One region of the Shewanella sp. MF05956 genome, then DNA from elsewhere that is predicted to be linked to it. Evidence: riboswitches for the same ligand, from Rfam matches in the RefSeq annotation. Region 1 holds a riboswitch; the other holds the start of a gene.
The links. A riboswitch is a leader RNA that binds a small molecule or an ion and turns the genes downstream of it on or off. The one in region 1 is predicted to bind lysine.
Positions count from the first base shown of each region.

Region 1 (7,781 bases):
TGATAAGCGCGGCATTACTCAAAGTAAATCCACTGTTAAACATTGAATGTATTGATATCAATGCCATGGCACTCGAGTCTTGCCGGCTCACTCTTGCGGCAAACAATATGCAGGCGAATGTGTATCCGTCTGATGGATTTAATCAAATCAATGGCCAGTTTAATGGCATCATCTCTAACCCACCATTTCATGATGGGTTAACCAGCACGACTGACATCGCCACGCAATTTGTTAAACATAGCGCAAGCAGCTTAGCGCCTAAAGGTGTTTGGCAAATAGTGGCTAATCGACACTTGCCATATTCAGACACTATCGCTACCTATTTTGGCAGTGTGAATGTATTAGCAGAAAATAATAAGTACAAACTGTATTTTCATCAGCGTTAATGCAGGTTTACTGCTGGAAATGGACTTCAATATCAGCTAAATTGATTCAAAGGCAAAATGGCGCACACTTTTAGGTCATTTTCACTGTTAATCTATTGCCTTCGTTTTAAACCATAATAAAAATAAAAACAAAACAAAGGATGTTATGTTAGAGCCCTCAGTCATAGCGCTAAGCGCAGATAAATCAAAAGCAGAACTCCGCGTAGTTCCCAATACTCATGGCCCGTTGTCGGCAGAAGACATTCATACTTTACTCACCCAGCCCAGCTTTGCCATGTTGTTTCCTATTGAACCTGCAATTATTAAAGCCATAACCGAAGTCAACGCGTTATGTGGTCAAAAACCGGGTGATCATGAATTATTTTTTGCGATTGCCGAGCGTAAAGACGGGTCCGTCAACATCACCGTTAGTGACGATAAAATGCATGCCAGCATGAAAATCACCTCGGCATGGGGCGGTAAAGACATGACCCTGCCAGACATCCTCAATATGCTCAAAAGCCAAAAAATCAAAATGGGCTTAAGCAAGCCGAAAATCATGGCATTAATGCAGCGCTTATCGATTTTGCCTCCTGGCGAAAGTTGTGAAGGAGTCATTGCTTGTGGAAAAGCAGCCATAAATGGTGAAAATGCGGTTATCACCAGAAAGGTGGCGTTAGCGCGTGAGCGCTTGTTGCAACCACAAGAGCGTGAAGACGGCTCAGTCGATATGCGCAATTTAGGTGCATTAATCACCGTGAAACCCAATGACCTGTTAATGGTAAAAGTTCCTGCAACAATTGGCACGCCGGGTTTTAACGTTCACGGAGATATACTGCAGCAAATTCCTGGTAAAGATAAACCCATGGAACCTGGTACCGGCACCAGCTTGCACCCGAAAGATCCTAATAAGCTCATTGCAACCTTGTCAGGCCAACCCGTTGAAAACCGCAAAGGCATGCAAGTAGACGACATGCTGCAAATTAAAGATGTAGACGTACGCTATGGGCACGTCAATTTTAAAGGCAGTATTCTCATTACCGGCGATGTACATGAAGGCATGGAAGTCAAAGCCAGTGGCGATGTGACTGTTATGGGGTTTGTTGATTCAGCCAGTATTGAAGCTCACGGCGATGTGATTATCAGCAAAGGTGTCATAGGTCGTTTAATTAAAGACCAAGAGCTCAGCACTAGCATAAAAGCAAGCGGACAAATTTGCGCTCAATTTGTGCAATACTCGCGACTTGAAGCCCAAGGCAATATTTTAATTACCAAACAATTACTTCATAGCAATACTACCTCTGGCGATAGCATTACGGTGAGCGATGCCCAGTCAAGACGAGGTGACCTCATTGGAGGTATCGCAACTGCAGCAAAAGGCATTAGAGCCATTGCTTTTGGCGCAACGGCTGGCACCAAAACAGAAATCTATTGCGCTATGAACCAAGGTGAATTAAAACAACAACTTAAAGATTTAGATGATAGCATTAAAGGCATGGTAGTCGCGGGATTAGAACTCGAAGCTCGATTGCGTAAATTGCCTCCTAAAACTGAATGGCAAAGCGATGCTGGCATGATTGAACAAGTTAAAATGATGCTCGATCAAAAAAATCAGATGGCAGCTGAGCGAATTAAAGAAGAAGTGGAGTTCACTCAACATCAGAACGAAGTTGAGGGCTATTTTGATCATTACTTTATCAAAGCTGAAAAGCACATTTTTACTAACGTCGAAATCCACATCGGTAATGCATTTAATCGCACTCAACGCGAGCATGGCCCATGTATTGTCAAAAACGTGAATCAAGAAGTGTCCTACGATTACAGTAACCGCTAACCTGAACAACACTCAATAATGAGACCGCCACATTATGCAACAAATACATTGGCCAGCATTTTTAAAGTTTGATCAAGATGATGAGCTAATGTATCTAGCAAATCATCAAGATTGGTTAAGTTTTATTTGCGCCAATCAATATACTGTTTGCGTACAAGACACATTAATTGACAGTAGCGGTGACGTTTATCTTATCGCAAAGCCACAACCTGAACACACCTCAGTCGACACGAGTGTGGCACAACTGCCACACCTCGTAAAACAACCTCTCCCCATTAGCGTGTTACAAATGCTGCCTTTGGTGCGCCAATTCGGTCAGTTTCAAGGACACTGTTGCAGTGCAAAAATCGTTTTCACCACAATTGAACAAGGTATTGCCACTGTTGCTGAATTAGAACAGCTTTATTAGCCAATAAAATCACCTTGCCCATTGAGCATCAAACAGCGCTCTGGCAAAATGCCCGCATACTCACCGTCTATAAGCTCTGAGAATCCTTAATGGAATTACTTAATATTGAATGTCTTGGTAAACGCTTACGCCTAGAAGGCTCTATTGCAGGCTGGCAGCAGTTATATTGGGATAATCAACTGGTATCACAAAAGTCAGCGAGCGCGAGCGATCAAGCTTTTCACATTCACTCGTTTGAACTTGCTCAACAACATACTGTACCGCTTAATGAAGACGATATTATTGATGCGCCAACAAGCGTCACATCGCAAACAAAAGCAATTCAGGTTCGATTAGAGATTGATGTTAACTGGCAACCCTTTCAGCTCGACTATTGCTTACTGGTTGATGAAGAACAAATCACTCAAGGCAAGCGCAGCGTCAGTGACATTGAAAAACAAACGCCCGAAGTTCCGGTCGCTAAAACGCAAAAGCTCAGTGTAGTCGGCTTAGCATCTTTGGGATTCAAACTCCTCAAAAGTGCTAAAGTGATTAAAGTGTTGTTTGCTGGTGCCAGTGTGGCAGCTTACTCTTGGTTATTCTCACTAGAATTTGCATTGGCACTTATCGGCTGTTTAGTGTTTCATGAATATGGCCATATTAGGGCCATGAAACACTTTGGCATGAAAACAAAAGGCATTTACCTTATTCCGTTTGTCGGCGGATTGGCCTTAAGCGATGAGCGTATTAATACTCGTTGGCAAGATGTGTATATCTCGATTATGGGGCCGACTTTTGGACTGATTTTATCCGTCATTAGTTTAGGCCTGTACTGGATCACCGGTAATGTGTTTTTTGCCGGACTGGCCAGTTTTAACGCATTGCTGAACTTATTTAACTTATTGCCGATTTTGCCACTCGATGGCGGTCATATTTTAAAGAGTATTAGCTTTTCAATGAACAGCCTGGTTGGCCTAATAGCCTGTATTTTAGGCGCCGCTGTAGGGGTTTTTATCAGCTATAGCCTAGGCCTTGCTCTATTAGGTTTTTTACTGCTGATTGGTAGTGTTGAAATTGTATTTGAATGGCGTGGCAGGCATCAAAGCCATCTGCTGCCGCTCGACCGTTACGGACAAATATTCTCAACAGTGTGGTATCTGTTAACGGTAGCAAGCTTGGTTGGTATCATTTGGTATTTTGCAAGTTCTGGTGACGACATGCTGTCTATTCCACTGCAAATCCTTGGCAGTTAATCTCAAGGCCTCTCGTGCATCTTCATTCCGTCACAGACAAAAACGCCTGCAAAATGCAGGCGTTTTTATTATTTTCGTTTATAACCTAAACACATTGGTCATCACTTTATACAACTCAGTGCCTTGATGCACAGATGCAGAAGCAAAATGCAAAATGGGCACACAATCCATTGGCAAACTAATCACTTGATGCGCGTCATCGGTGCCATACAAATCCATACGCAATATATTCACTAATGGCTGTCCTGCATCGAGCGGTTGGCCTACCACAGCGCAATATTCAATTAATCCCGCTTTAGGCGCATGAAACTTTTTATAGTCTTTTAAGTAGCAGCCAAAGCGCGCCATTTGAGCTGGCTCGATTTTTTCACGGATCACCCCTCGATGACTTAAATACGCCAAAATACCTTTAGCGTCTTCCAATGCATCAGCTAAATCAATACGCTCCTGGCTAGCCAATTCTAGCGTAAACGCTGACACGGGTACCGTAAAGTCACGCCCTTGTTGAGCGGCAAAATCGGTTAACTGCCACCAAGGACAGAATGCCGCTTCATCCATCGCGCCACCAAAACTATTGGGAATAACCAAGGTGTAGGGAATAGAGAAAAAACGTGCAGCATCAATGTCATATTCAGGACAATATAAATGCTTACAAGACTTAGGCCCAGTATGTAAGTCCAGCACAATGTCAGCCTGATGTGCCATAGATTGTAAGCTTACGGCTAGCCTATGGCCTGTCGTTATGCCAAAAGGCTGGTTAAGCCTTGCTTGACACGACTCAACTAACATCACTCGATAGGCATCGAATAACGCGGCATTACTCAAGTGTTGATGCTTTGCATACCAGGTAGTTAAATCGACTTTATGGTCAAAATATTCCCGATTCCAATTAACCCCAGTAATGGGGTCGAACCGGCCTAAAGTAAACTCACCACTTTTTTGATTTATGCCCAGCGGATTAGCCAGAGGTGCCAGCTTGATATCCCCTAGTACGTCATAGTCTTCAAGTAAGGTCATCAGCTGATAAATCACTGCATTACCTTGCACTTCAGCGCCGTGAACATTGGCCTGAATGTAAACACTCGGCGCAGACGCTTTAGCACCCATAAAATCATAAAGCGGTATGGTGAGCGCTTGCCCTGTGGCAAGCTCCCCAACTTGTATATTCGACTGTATTACCTTACTCATCAATTACGACTCAAACAGATTTTGATGTAAAGCATTAACCACTTGCGCCGCTTCAGATTCAGATACCAATACACATAAATTATGTGGGCTCGCACCTTGGCAAATCATCCGCACATTGTGGTTTTCAAGCACTTTAAAGACGCGACTGCAAATACCTGCGGTAGAGGCAATGCGATTACCAATAATGGCAATAAGCGCTAAATTATCCTCAACACGGACACGACAATGCTGCGATAGCTCTTGCAGTAATGGCTCGCTCAATAAGCCTTGGCCACTCGAGTCTGAACCGGTTTTATCCAGCGTTAACGACACGTTCACTTCTGAGGTTGTAATTAAATCTACCGAGATTTTATGACGTGCAAGTGTTGCAAAGGTTTCCGCTAAAAACCCCTGTGCGTGGAGCATTTGCAGGCTATGAAGGTTTAATAGCGTTTGGTCGCGACGTAATGCCACCGCGCGAAAAACGGGCGTGTCTTCAACTTGATGACGGATCCATGTCCCGCCCATTTCAGGCGCTTTGCTGGAACCTACAAACACCTGAATCTTTTGTCTTACCGCGGGTAAAATGGTCGCTGGGTGCAATACTTTAGCGCCAAAAGTTGCCATTTCAGCCGCTTCATTAAAGCTGATCTCTGGAATGGGGCGTGCATTAGGTGCCAACCTTGGGTCGGTAGTATAAATACCGGCAACGTCAGTCCAAATCTCTACCGCTGTGGCACTTAATGCTTCAGCAAGTAACGCTGCAGAATAGTCACTACCACCACGGCCTAAAGTGGTTGTGCGCCCATCTTGATCTGCACCAATAAACCCTTGAGTGACTATCACATAATTCGCCAGCAACGGCTTTAACAAGTCACCAGATAACGAGGCTATGGCTTCAATATGAGGTTCTGCACGGCCAAAATGGCTGTCGGTGCGAAGCACCTGGCGCACATCAAAATAATCCGATGCGGTGCCCTTTTCACGAATTACCGCAGAAAACAAAATCGATGAACATTGCTCACCAGTAGAGAGCAATTCGTCCATAATCGCCTTACTGCGATCGAGTTCTAACGACTCACTTAATACCGACATGCGGCTCAGAATTTTATCGATGCTCGCGGCCACATCTTGCGGGCGCCCTAACTCATCTAAAATGGCATATTGAATTTGTGCAATTTGCTTTAACAACGCTAAGCGGCGCTCGTCATTCACATTTGCTTGAGTTAACTCGACCAGTAAATTGGTTACGCCACTTGACGCACTGACCACCACTAAACGGGTGGCAGGATTGGCTAACACAATGTCAGCACAACGACTCATCGATGCATAATCAGCAACAGAGGTACCGCCAAATTTGGCGACGACTAATTCTGGACGAATATCTTGAGAAACAGTGCTCATACGAATGCCTCCGCGGTTGGCGAAAGACGACAAAATAAGAAGTAATTGACTAACATGATATACACTCCGAACACACTACGTTCGAAGAGCCTGGTGCTAAGATAACGCACCCTTAAAGAAGGGAAACAGCAATCATCACCAGAAGCTCTCCACCAAAAAACAGGTGACAATCGTTAGGATTCAGCCTATACGACCGATATCAATGTGTGCCACACAATTTGATACCTCGGCGCTAATCTCCATCATAAGTTGTCATCGGATTGGCATCCTCAAACTTACTACCTAGTTAACGCTCCTCTTCTGTGCCTCCCGAAGGAGGGACTTGAAAAATAGCAACAAACCCACTAACAAGTCAATCAACAATCGTTGTAAAAATACGCTATTTTTATTTTATTCATCTTTGTGGCAAAGATGACGCTCAAGGATACTTATTTTCGCAATCTCAAAAACATCATTTTAGATTGTTCATAATGATGAAAAATAGCCATTTTCATGGACCAAACAACCTTTAAAGGCAAAATAAAGAGACAATTAAACTTTATTGTCTTAAATAAAGATCTAAAAAATCAAGTGATGCACAGTTTTATACTCTTAACAGCTAAACACTACAGGTGCGAACTAATATCAGGCAACTCATTTACTAAGCGTAAACGCTGATTAAAAGCTCCCATATCGACTTCTGGCATCAGCGGATCAATGCAGGCAATAAGTGATAATAATCCTTGATTAACATAATAAATGGCATGTTGATTAAATTCTCTACCCAATTCAAGCGCCTGTTCTTTATCAATAAAAATAGCCCAACTTTTTTCCATATGCGACAAATCAGGTGCTGCACCAATGAGTGCTCGGTATGGACTGTTGTATTGTTGAATTTTGGATTGGAGCTGACGATCTAGTAAACGATTTTGGCTCGGGGAGAGTAATAAGCCACTGGGGTTGTGGGCGGTAATAATAGCAAACGGGAAATCATGAGAAAGGCGTTGAGTGAACAAAAAATGTGTACTTTGATAGTGATGCCACAGTGTATCTATAACATTTTCCATAATATTAATTCGTCAATTAAACCAAAATCAGTTTAGCAAAGCCTTATGAATTCTTAAAGGTTTGTGATGTCAGTCACAAGTATAATATTTATTTATCCTTAAATATTATGGCATTAACAACATTAATCTTTCATATACTTGACTGTTATATTAATTTTTTAACATTTAATTTGTTAACAAATGCCTAAAACGAGTACAATAACGTCACCTACTAGTAAAGCACTGTAGTGAAACCAATAACATCGCTTGCTAAATGTATCGAGGGCTGGCGTTTAAAACGCATTTATTGGTAATTAATCACAATTTTGTGTGCTTAGTTTACAC
Region 1 covers NZ_JCAYNV010000008.1:134,563-142,343, reverse strand. Annotated here, with positions in the region: gene AC19MX_RS10710 (methyltransferase) at 1-386, shown strand, start outside; gene AC19MX_RS10705 (flagellar assembly protein A) at 532-2,199, shown strand; gene AC19MX_RS10700 (DUF4144 family protein) at 2,234-2,608, shown strand; gene AC19MX_RS10695 (site-2 protease family protein) at 2,698-3,840, shown strand; gene AC19MX_RS10690 (succinylglutamate desuccinylase/aspartoacylase family protein) at 3,919-5,028, opposite strand; gene lysC (lysine-sensitive aspartokinase 3) at 5,032-6,411, opposite strand; lysine riboswitch at 6,546-6,719, opposite strand; gene AC19MX_RS10680 (DUF3293 domain-containing protein) at 7,017-7,457, opposite strand.

Region 2 (7,781 bases), on a different contig from region 1:
GATTTCGTTCAGTTCGTGATCGCCACGAATAACTAATGCGACTAAAGGGGCTTCTTCTGTTGCGCCTTTAACGATTAAGGTTTTGACGGTTTGCGTAATGGCTAAATCAAACTGTTCGACCAATTCTGCAATGGTTTTAGCGTTAGGGGTATCCACTAACGTCATTGCTAGAGTCGGTTCTGCACGTGTTTGAGTTGGTAATGGCGCTTCAGCTTTTTCAATGTTAGCGGCATAGTCGCTACCCGTTGAATAAGCGATTAAGTCTTCACCACTGCTCGCAAGAACATGGAATTCATGGGACAAGCTACCACCAATTGAACCAGTGTCAGCAAGTACTGGTCGGAATGACAACCCCATACGAGTGAGAATATTACAATATGCGGTGTGCATCGCATGGTAAGTGCTGTCCATGGTTTCTTGATCTAAATGGAAAGAGTAAGCATCTTTCATCAAGAATTCGCGAGCACGCATAACACCAAAACGTGGGCGTACTTCATCACGGAATTTGGTTTGTACTTGGTAAAGCGTTATTGGTAATTGTTTGTAAGAGCTTAATTCTTTACGGACTAAATCGGTGATCACTTCTTCGTGGGTTGGTCCCAACACAAAGTCACGATTGTTACGGTCTTGGAAACGGAGTAATTCAGGACCAAACTTGTCCCAGCGTCCTGTTTCTACCCATAAATCGGCAGGTTGCACTAATGGCATTAATATTTCGATAGCGCCTGTTTTGTTCATTTCTTCACGAACAATGGCTTCAACTTTACGTAATACACGTAAACCTGACGGTAACCAGCTGTATAGACCTGACGCATTACGGCGGATCATACCGGCGCGTAGCATTAACTGATGGCTAATCACCTCAGCATTTGCTGGGGTTTCTTTTTGTGTTGAAAGCAGGTACTTACTAACTCGCATTACCAATGTCCAAAATAATTGCTATGAATGAGGGCATTTTAGCATCTGCATTAATGATGTCACCTGCTAATTCGACTCAAAATAAGGCTTTATGGTGCTTTATGAGTATTAGGTGATTATTTATCTCGCCTATCACCAATCACTCGAGCAGGATTACCGGCCACAATGGCATAGTCCGCTACATTTTTTGTGACAATACTGCCCATACCAATTACGGCATGATGACCAATGGTTACACCATCGACAATGCCTGCTTGGGCACCAATCCAAACATCTTCGCCGATAATCACACCTTTAGAGTTTGCGGGTTGTTGATATATTGGAGTATCAGGAGACATGCCATGATTGAATGCATAAACAGTGACATTATTGGCAATACGCGTTTGATGACCTATTTTAATGCCATTTCGCCCGCCATCTAAGCTACAACCATGATTAATCGCTACCTCATTACCTAGGACTATTGGCCCGTGCATGAACACATCTGCTGCAATCATGCATCGATTACCAATGGCGATATCACGACCAGGCTCAGCAAAAAGTTGTGCCTGTGGTGCGATAAAACAATGCTCGCCGATATGAACGGTTTCGAGTTGACTCAGTTGCTGTTGAATTTCATCTTGCCAGGGCTTGGCCCACAACAAGTGTTTAGGTTTTAATGAAAAATACAGCCAAGGCATCCAAGATAAACGCTTTTTGTGCTGAGTTTGATAGTCAATCTCTGCCATGACGTTAATCCTTAAGCAGTTCAACTTGAGTCGGTTTCAGCTCTAACACTTCAATTCCATGAGGTGTGATATGCCAAAAAATATCTAAATCATATAAAGCCACTTGGTATAACTTAGGGTCGTCTTTGGCTTTTTTGTAGGCAGGGCGAGGATCTTGAGACAACACACCTTCAATGAGCTCATGTAAGCCCTGGTATTGCTCTTGCGCTGCATAGTGCGCAATTTGTGTCGTTGCAATATCGGTATAGCTGACCGGTATCAGTAACGGTGCGTCCTGGGCTATCCCGCCTTTGGCATCTAAAATGGCATCAGAAAAAGGGATGTAGGGCTTAATGTCAATAATGGGGGTGCCGTCTAATAAGTCCATGCCAGAGATAGCCAAACATACTTTGCCCTTGCGAGTGACGATGCCGTGAAGCTTAACAACGGATTGACCGATGCCATTAGGTCTAAATGTAGAGCGTGTAGCAAATACGCCTAGTTTTTCATTACCGCCAAGGCGAGGAGGGCGTACTGTGGTTTTCCAGCCTTGAGCTAAATTCTCATGAAAGCAAAACAATAACCACAAATGAGAATATTGCTCTATTCCTCGAACCGCATCAACATGATTAAACGCGGGTTCAAACTCAATGTACCCTGTCGCATTAACTAAACCGGGTTGACGTGGTATTCCAAACTTTTGTTTATATGGCGTCCGGCAAATAGCAACAGCATTGATTTGGTTGCTAAAAGAAGCATTGGTTTGAGATTTATCTTTATGAGTGCGTTCGGCATCTTGGGTCATGCAATACCTGAAATAAGCTGATGTAGGAGTAAAGTCCATAAATAACATGATGAGTAATATTGTGATAAATCATGTCATTTATGGTCTAGCGGCTAGGTGATATTACCCTGTCGTGGGTTATTTAACGTCAGCTGTTTTGATTGCCTGGCCAACACAAAGCGCGCGACTGTAGCAGCTATTATCAGGTTCGTTGATCACAAAGCAGCTTTTAACCACAAAACCATTGGCTCCTAAGTCAGCCGCCGCTCGTCTTGCGTTACTGCGTGCATCAGAAATCTGTGGTGGAGTATCTTTGGCGGTTTCTTGGCAAGCTTCGCCTTCAACTAAACCTAATACTTCAAAATGACCTTTAGGTTGAACTTCACCGTCATATAAAACTACATCACCCACTTTAAAATATTCGTTAATAGCCTTACCGTCTAAATTACTTTTGAATACATAATCACTTGCACAGGCAGTCAATAAAAGTGCGAAGCCCGAAAAAACCAATGCGTGTTTAACAGAAAAATTCATAGCCGTAGCCTTTAATGAAAGAGTAGGAATCAACTACTAAGTTTACCTTGTCTTCTGGTGATGATAAAGCTGTCAAATAAAAAGGGCTTACCTAAGTAAGCCCTTTTTATGGTTAATCAATAAATAGCTTATTGAAAAACTTATTCCATACCAGGAATTAAGAATTCTTTGATATCTTTACCGCTTTCAATTTGTGTTTTGAACACGGTTGGCATACGGCCTTGACCAGTCCATTTAACTAATTCACCGTCAACAGTGATTTGATATTTTGCTGGACGTGGAGCGCGTTTGGCTTTTGCCGCTTTAGGTGCAGAAGTCACATCACCTAAATCTTCAATTGATAAACCGCTGTTTTCAATTTGCGCTAAAATTTCAGCAATGCGTGCATTACGTTCTGCATTGGCTTCAAGTTCTAATTTCTCTTCATCTTCGCGGTCAGCAATAATTTTTTCTAACTTAACTGCAGTGTCACGTAAATCATCAAGAGACAATTCTTTTACTGCTGCTTTAAAACGACGACCGTGGGTTAAAATATCTAGAAAGTCACTCATGTTGTTTAGTTTCCTAATGATTTATTATTAAAAATAAAATGTTTAAAAGACAAGTTGTTCAACTTACAAGGTAAATTTCAGTATCGCATATGGTTTATTTAGGCCGTTTTTATTAATATTGATGAGATTAAATCCCACAACGTTACCGATACACTGTTTAATAATACTGAATATTAGCGTAATAATAGAAACTATTCGTTATAGGATCAAATTAAATTACCTTTAATGTCTAATATTTTTTATTTAATCTTAATTGTTAACCCTCTATTGTTTAAATGTTGTTTAGTTTGGTTGCCAGCTTGAAGGTAAATAAATCTAAACAAGCGTTTGACTTTTGTTGACGTTAACGTTAACAGGACGTAAAGTAATCCCATCTTGCATTGGCAAACGCCAGTGTGTTGTCCACATACATTGAAGGTGTAGTAAGGAAAACCTATGAAAATATTGGTGCCTGTTAAACGCGTAGTCGATGCCAATGTGAAAGTCAGGGTAAAAGCTGACAACACAAATGTTGATACGACCAACCTTAAAATGGCGTTAAACCCATTTTGCGAAATTGCAGTAGAAGAAGCCGTTCGTTTAAAAGAAGCTGGCATTGCCACTGAAGTGATTGTGGTAAGTGTAGGAGCCAAAGTGGTTCAAGAGCAGTTAAGAACGGCAATGGCACTGGGCGCAGACAGAGCGATTCATATTGAAACTGATGAAGAGCTGGTGCCATTATCAATTGCTAAGCTGTTAAAAGCGGTACAAGAAAAAGAACAAGCTCAATTGATCATATTTGGTAAGCAGTCTATCGATGGCGACAACAACCAAACCGGTCAAATGCTAGCTGCATTAACGGACATGCCTCAAGCAACATTTGCGTCTGAAGTTAAGCTTGATGGCGACATGGTTACAGTAACCCGTGAAATTGATGGCGGCTTACAAACCTTAAAAATGCCTTTGCCCGCTATTGTCACCGTTGACCTTCGTTTAAATGAACCTCGTTATGCTTCATTGCCTAACATCATGAAAGCTAAACGTAAGCCATTAGAAACCTTATCGGTTGCTGATTTGGGTGTTAGCCTCAAAGCTCATCAAACTGTCATTAAAGTGACCCCGCCGGTGGACCGTAAAGCCGGAATTATGGTGTCTTCAGTTGAAGAGTTAGTCGAAAAGTTAAAAAACGAAGCGAAGGTGATCTAACATGGCTATTTTAGTATTAGCGGAACACGATAACGTCAGTTTAAAATCAGATACGGCAAAAGTAGTGAGTGCTGCAGCGGCCATTGGTGGTGATATTCATGTGCTTGTTGCTGGCGCAGATTGTGGCGCAGCGGTTACTGCAGCACAAAGCCTTGCTGGTGTGAGTAAAGTATTGGTTGCAGACAGCGTTGAATATAGCGCGCAACTGGCAGAAAATGTATCGAAACTCGTGGTTGAACTTGCTGCCGATTACGAACACGTTTTAGCTGCGGCAACCAGTATAGGTAAAGATACTTTACCTCGCGTTGCGGCGCTGTTAGATGTGGCACAAATTTCTGAAGTGATAGAAGTGGTCAGTAGTGACACGTTTGTCCGTCCAATTTATGCCGGTAATGCATTGGCGACAGTACAAAGTTTAGATGCTAAGAAAGTCATGACAGTGCGTTCAAGTGCGTTTGATGCCGTTGCTTCTACTGGCAGTGCTGATACCGTCAACGTAAGCCAAGTGATTGCCGCTCGGACTGAATTTGTATCGCAAGCCCTAACAGAATCTGCTCGTCCAGAGCTAGGTAATGCTGGCATTATCGTTTCTGGCGGTCGTGGTATGGGCAGTGGCGAAAACTTTGGTATTCTTGAACAACTTGCCGATAAGTTAGGCGCTGCTGTTGGTGCATCACGTGCCGCAGTCGATGCTGGTTTTGTTCCTAACGATTTACAGGTAGGTCAAACGGGTAAAATTGTGGCACCTGACTTGTACATTGCTGTTGGTATTTCTGGCGCGATTCAACATCTTGCCGGTATGAAAGATTCAAAAGTAATTGTGGCCATTAACAAAGATCCTGAAGCACCGATATTCCAGGTGGCTGACTATGGTCTAGTGGCTGACTTATTTGAGGCTGTGCCTGCATTAAACAATTTAGTTTAATCAGGGCAGTTTAACCAGGGCAGTTTGCTCCAGTTAGAGTCACTTATCGCTTGATAGTGTGCTTTCGATAATAAAAGGTTTCTACTTAATCGGTAGAAACCTTTTTTATTGACCGTTTTATGCTGCCATGGCGTTAATAAAGAATGCCCCATCAGCTTTTGTTCTGCGGTCTCGCTATTTGAAAGGGGACAACCGTGACGCAATAGCGACGCCTTAATCTAAAACCGCTTGACGTATTCTGAGTGGTCACTTATTTAATGCGGATTGGTATTGGTTGCTGTTTTTGTATCCAGTACACTAGTGTGCATTTGATTTAAAAACGTTAAACTAATGCTGTTAGATTGTAGGGAAAGTTAACGTTGTTGTTGCTTATGCTGCAGTTTAGCGCTTATTGCTGGCGCACAATGTGCCATTTATGATTGTATGTCGGCGCTATTTGTAATGTGTGTTTTTACAAGCAGCAAAAGTAGAGGTGCATTGCATAAGAGTCATGTTGAATTGGGTGATGCCAATAATTCAGCATAAAAGGATGCAATGCCGAAATAAATGAGTTGATCGCCCTCATTTGTTGGTGCCGTTCTCGAAAGGGACTGCACTGTCATAGTGTTTTTATCGACATGATAAAAAAATGATATTCATATTAAATGGGTATGACTGTGGAGTGCTACTAGTAACGTTAACGCATATACTTTCTGTGTATGTTTAGCCTTATTTCTAGTTTTTCCCTATTCGTATTCAACGAAGAAATAATTAAATTATGATAATAAGTTATGCCGATTCGGCACTGTCAGTTTTGCCTCCACTTGTGGCAATTACCTTGGCTATTTTTACCCGTAAAGTGCTGCTTTCATTAGGGGTAGGTATTCTCTTAGGCGCGCTATTGCTAACCGATTTTTCCATGATTGGCAGTGGTGAATATCTTGCCAATACCGTCAGTCAGTTAGTGTGGAAAGACGCAGCCCTAAATAGTTGGAATGTGTATATCCTTGGTTTCTTAATTGTATTGGGGATGATCACAGCATTAATCACGGTAAGTGGTTCAGCGAGGGCGTTTGCTGATTGGGCTAAACGGCACATTCGTAATAAGCGTGACGCCAAGTTAATGACCATGTTTTTGGGCTGCGTGGTGTTTATTGACGATTACTTTAACAGCTTGGTGGTCGGTTCTATTTCACGTCCTATTACTGACCGTTATCATATTTCGCGCGCTAAACTGGCCTATATTCTTGATTCTACTGCCGCGCCTGTTTGTGTGATTTCACCGGTCTCAAGCTGGGGCGCATACATTATTGCACTCATTGGCGGTATTTTAACGGCGCACGGTTTTGCAGATGCGGGTCATTTAAGTGTTTTTGTGCAAATGATCCCAATGAACTTTTATGCGGTATTCTCGTTGCTATTATTGCTATGCGTTGCCGCTTTTAGTCTAGATGTTGGCCCGATGCGCCAGCATGAGCTTAATGCGCTTCGTGGTAACTTATTTGACGAAACTAAAGGCCAGCCTCCTGGCGCGGCAACGGATTTACCTGAAGCCGATACCGGTAAAGTGATTGGCCTATTTTTACCGATTGCTATCTTAGTGTTTGCGACCGTGTATTTTATGGTATCAAGTGGCGCAGACTCACTCGCCGCAAGCGAGTTACCCTTTAGCGTATTAGGTGCATTTGAAAATACCGATGTCAGTTCATCACTATTCTTTGGCTCACTTGTTGGCTTTATTGCTACCGTAGGACTTGCCATTCAGCAGAAAGTCGAATGGTCGATGTTAGTCAAAGGCATGACTGTGGGCGCACGCTCAATGTTGCCGGCTATTTATATCTTACTGTTTGCATGGACGATTGCGAGTGTGATTGGTCAGCTTGAAACCGGTAAATACATGGCAAGTTTAGCCACTGACAATATTCCATTTGCCTTACTTCCAGCAGTGTTATTCTTGTTAGCGGGTATTACTGCATTTTCGACGGGTACAAGTTGGGGTACGTTTGGCATTATGTTGCCTATTGCCGCAGACATGGCAATGGGAAGTGACAGTACCATGATGTTGCCAATGTTGGCTGCGGTGTTGTCTGGCGCGGTATTTGGCGATCATTGCTCACCGATATCGGACACCACTATATTGTCATCGACAGGCGCCAGTTGCCATCATATTGACCATGTGGTGACTCAATTACCTTACG
Region 2 covers NZ_JCAYNV010000012.1:152,416-160,196, forward strand. Annotated here, with positions in the region: gene AC19MX_RS14530 (proline--tRNA ligase) at 1-918, opposite strand, end outside; gene AC19MX_RS14535 (acyltransferase) at 1,035-1,646, opposite strand; gene tsaA (tRNA (N6-threonylcarbamoyladenosine(37)-N6)-methyltransferase TrmO) at 1,651-2,430, opposite strand; gene rcsF (Rcs stress response system protein RcsF) at 2,548-2,943, opposite strand; gene AC19MX_RS14550 (H-NS histone family protein) at 3,084-3,494, opposite strand; gene AC19MX_RS14555 (electron transfer flavoprotein subunit beta/FixA family protein) at 3,930-4,679, shown strand; gene AC19MX_RS14560 (electron transfer flavoprotein subunit alpha/FixB family protein) at 4,681-5,604, shown strand; lysine riboswitch at 6,064-6,279, shown strand; gene AC19MX_RS14565 (Na+/H+ antiporter NhaC family protein) at 6,362-7,781, shown strand, end outside.
Region 2: linked by a shared signal. The riboswitch ahead of AC19MX_RS14565 (Na+/H+ antiporter NhaC family protein) and the one ahead of lysC (lysine-sensitive aspartokinase 3) in region 1 are both predicted to bind lysine.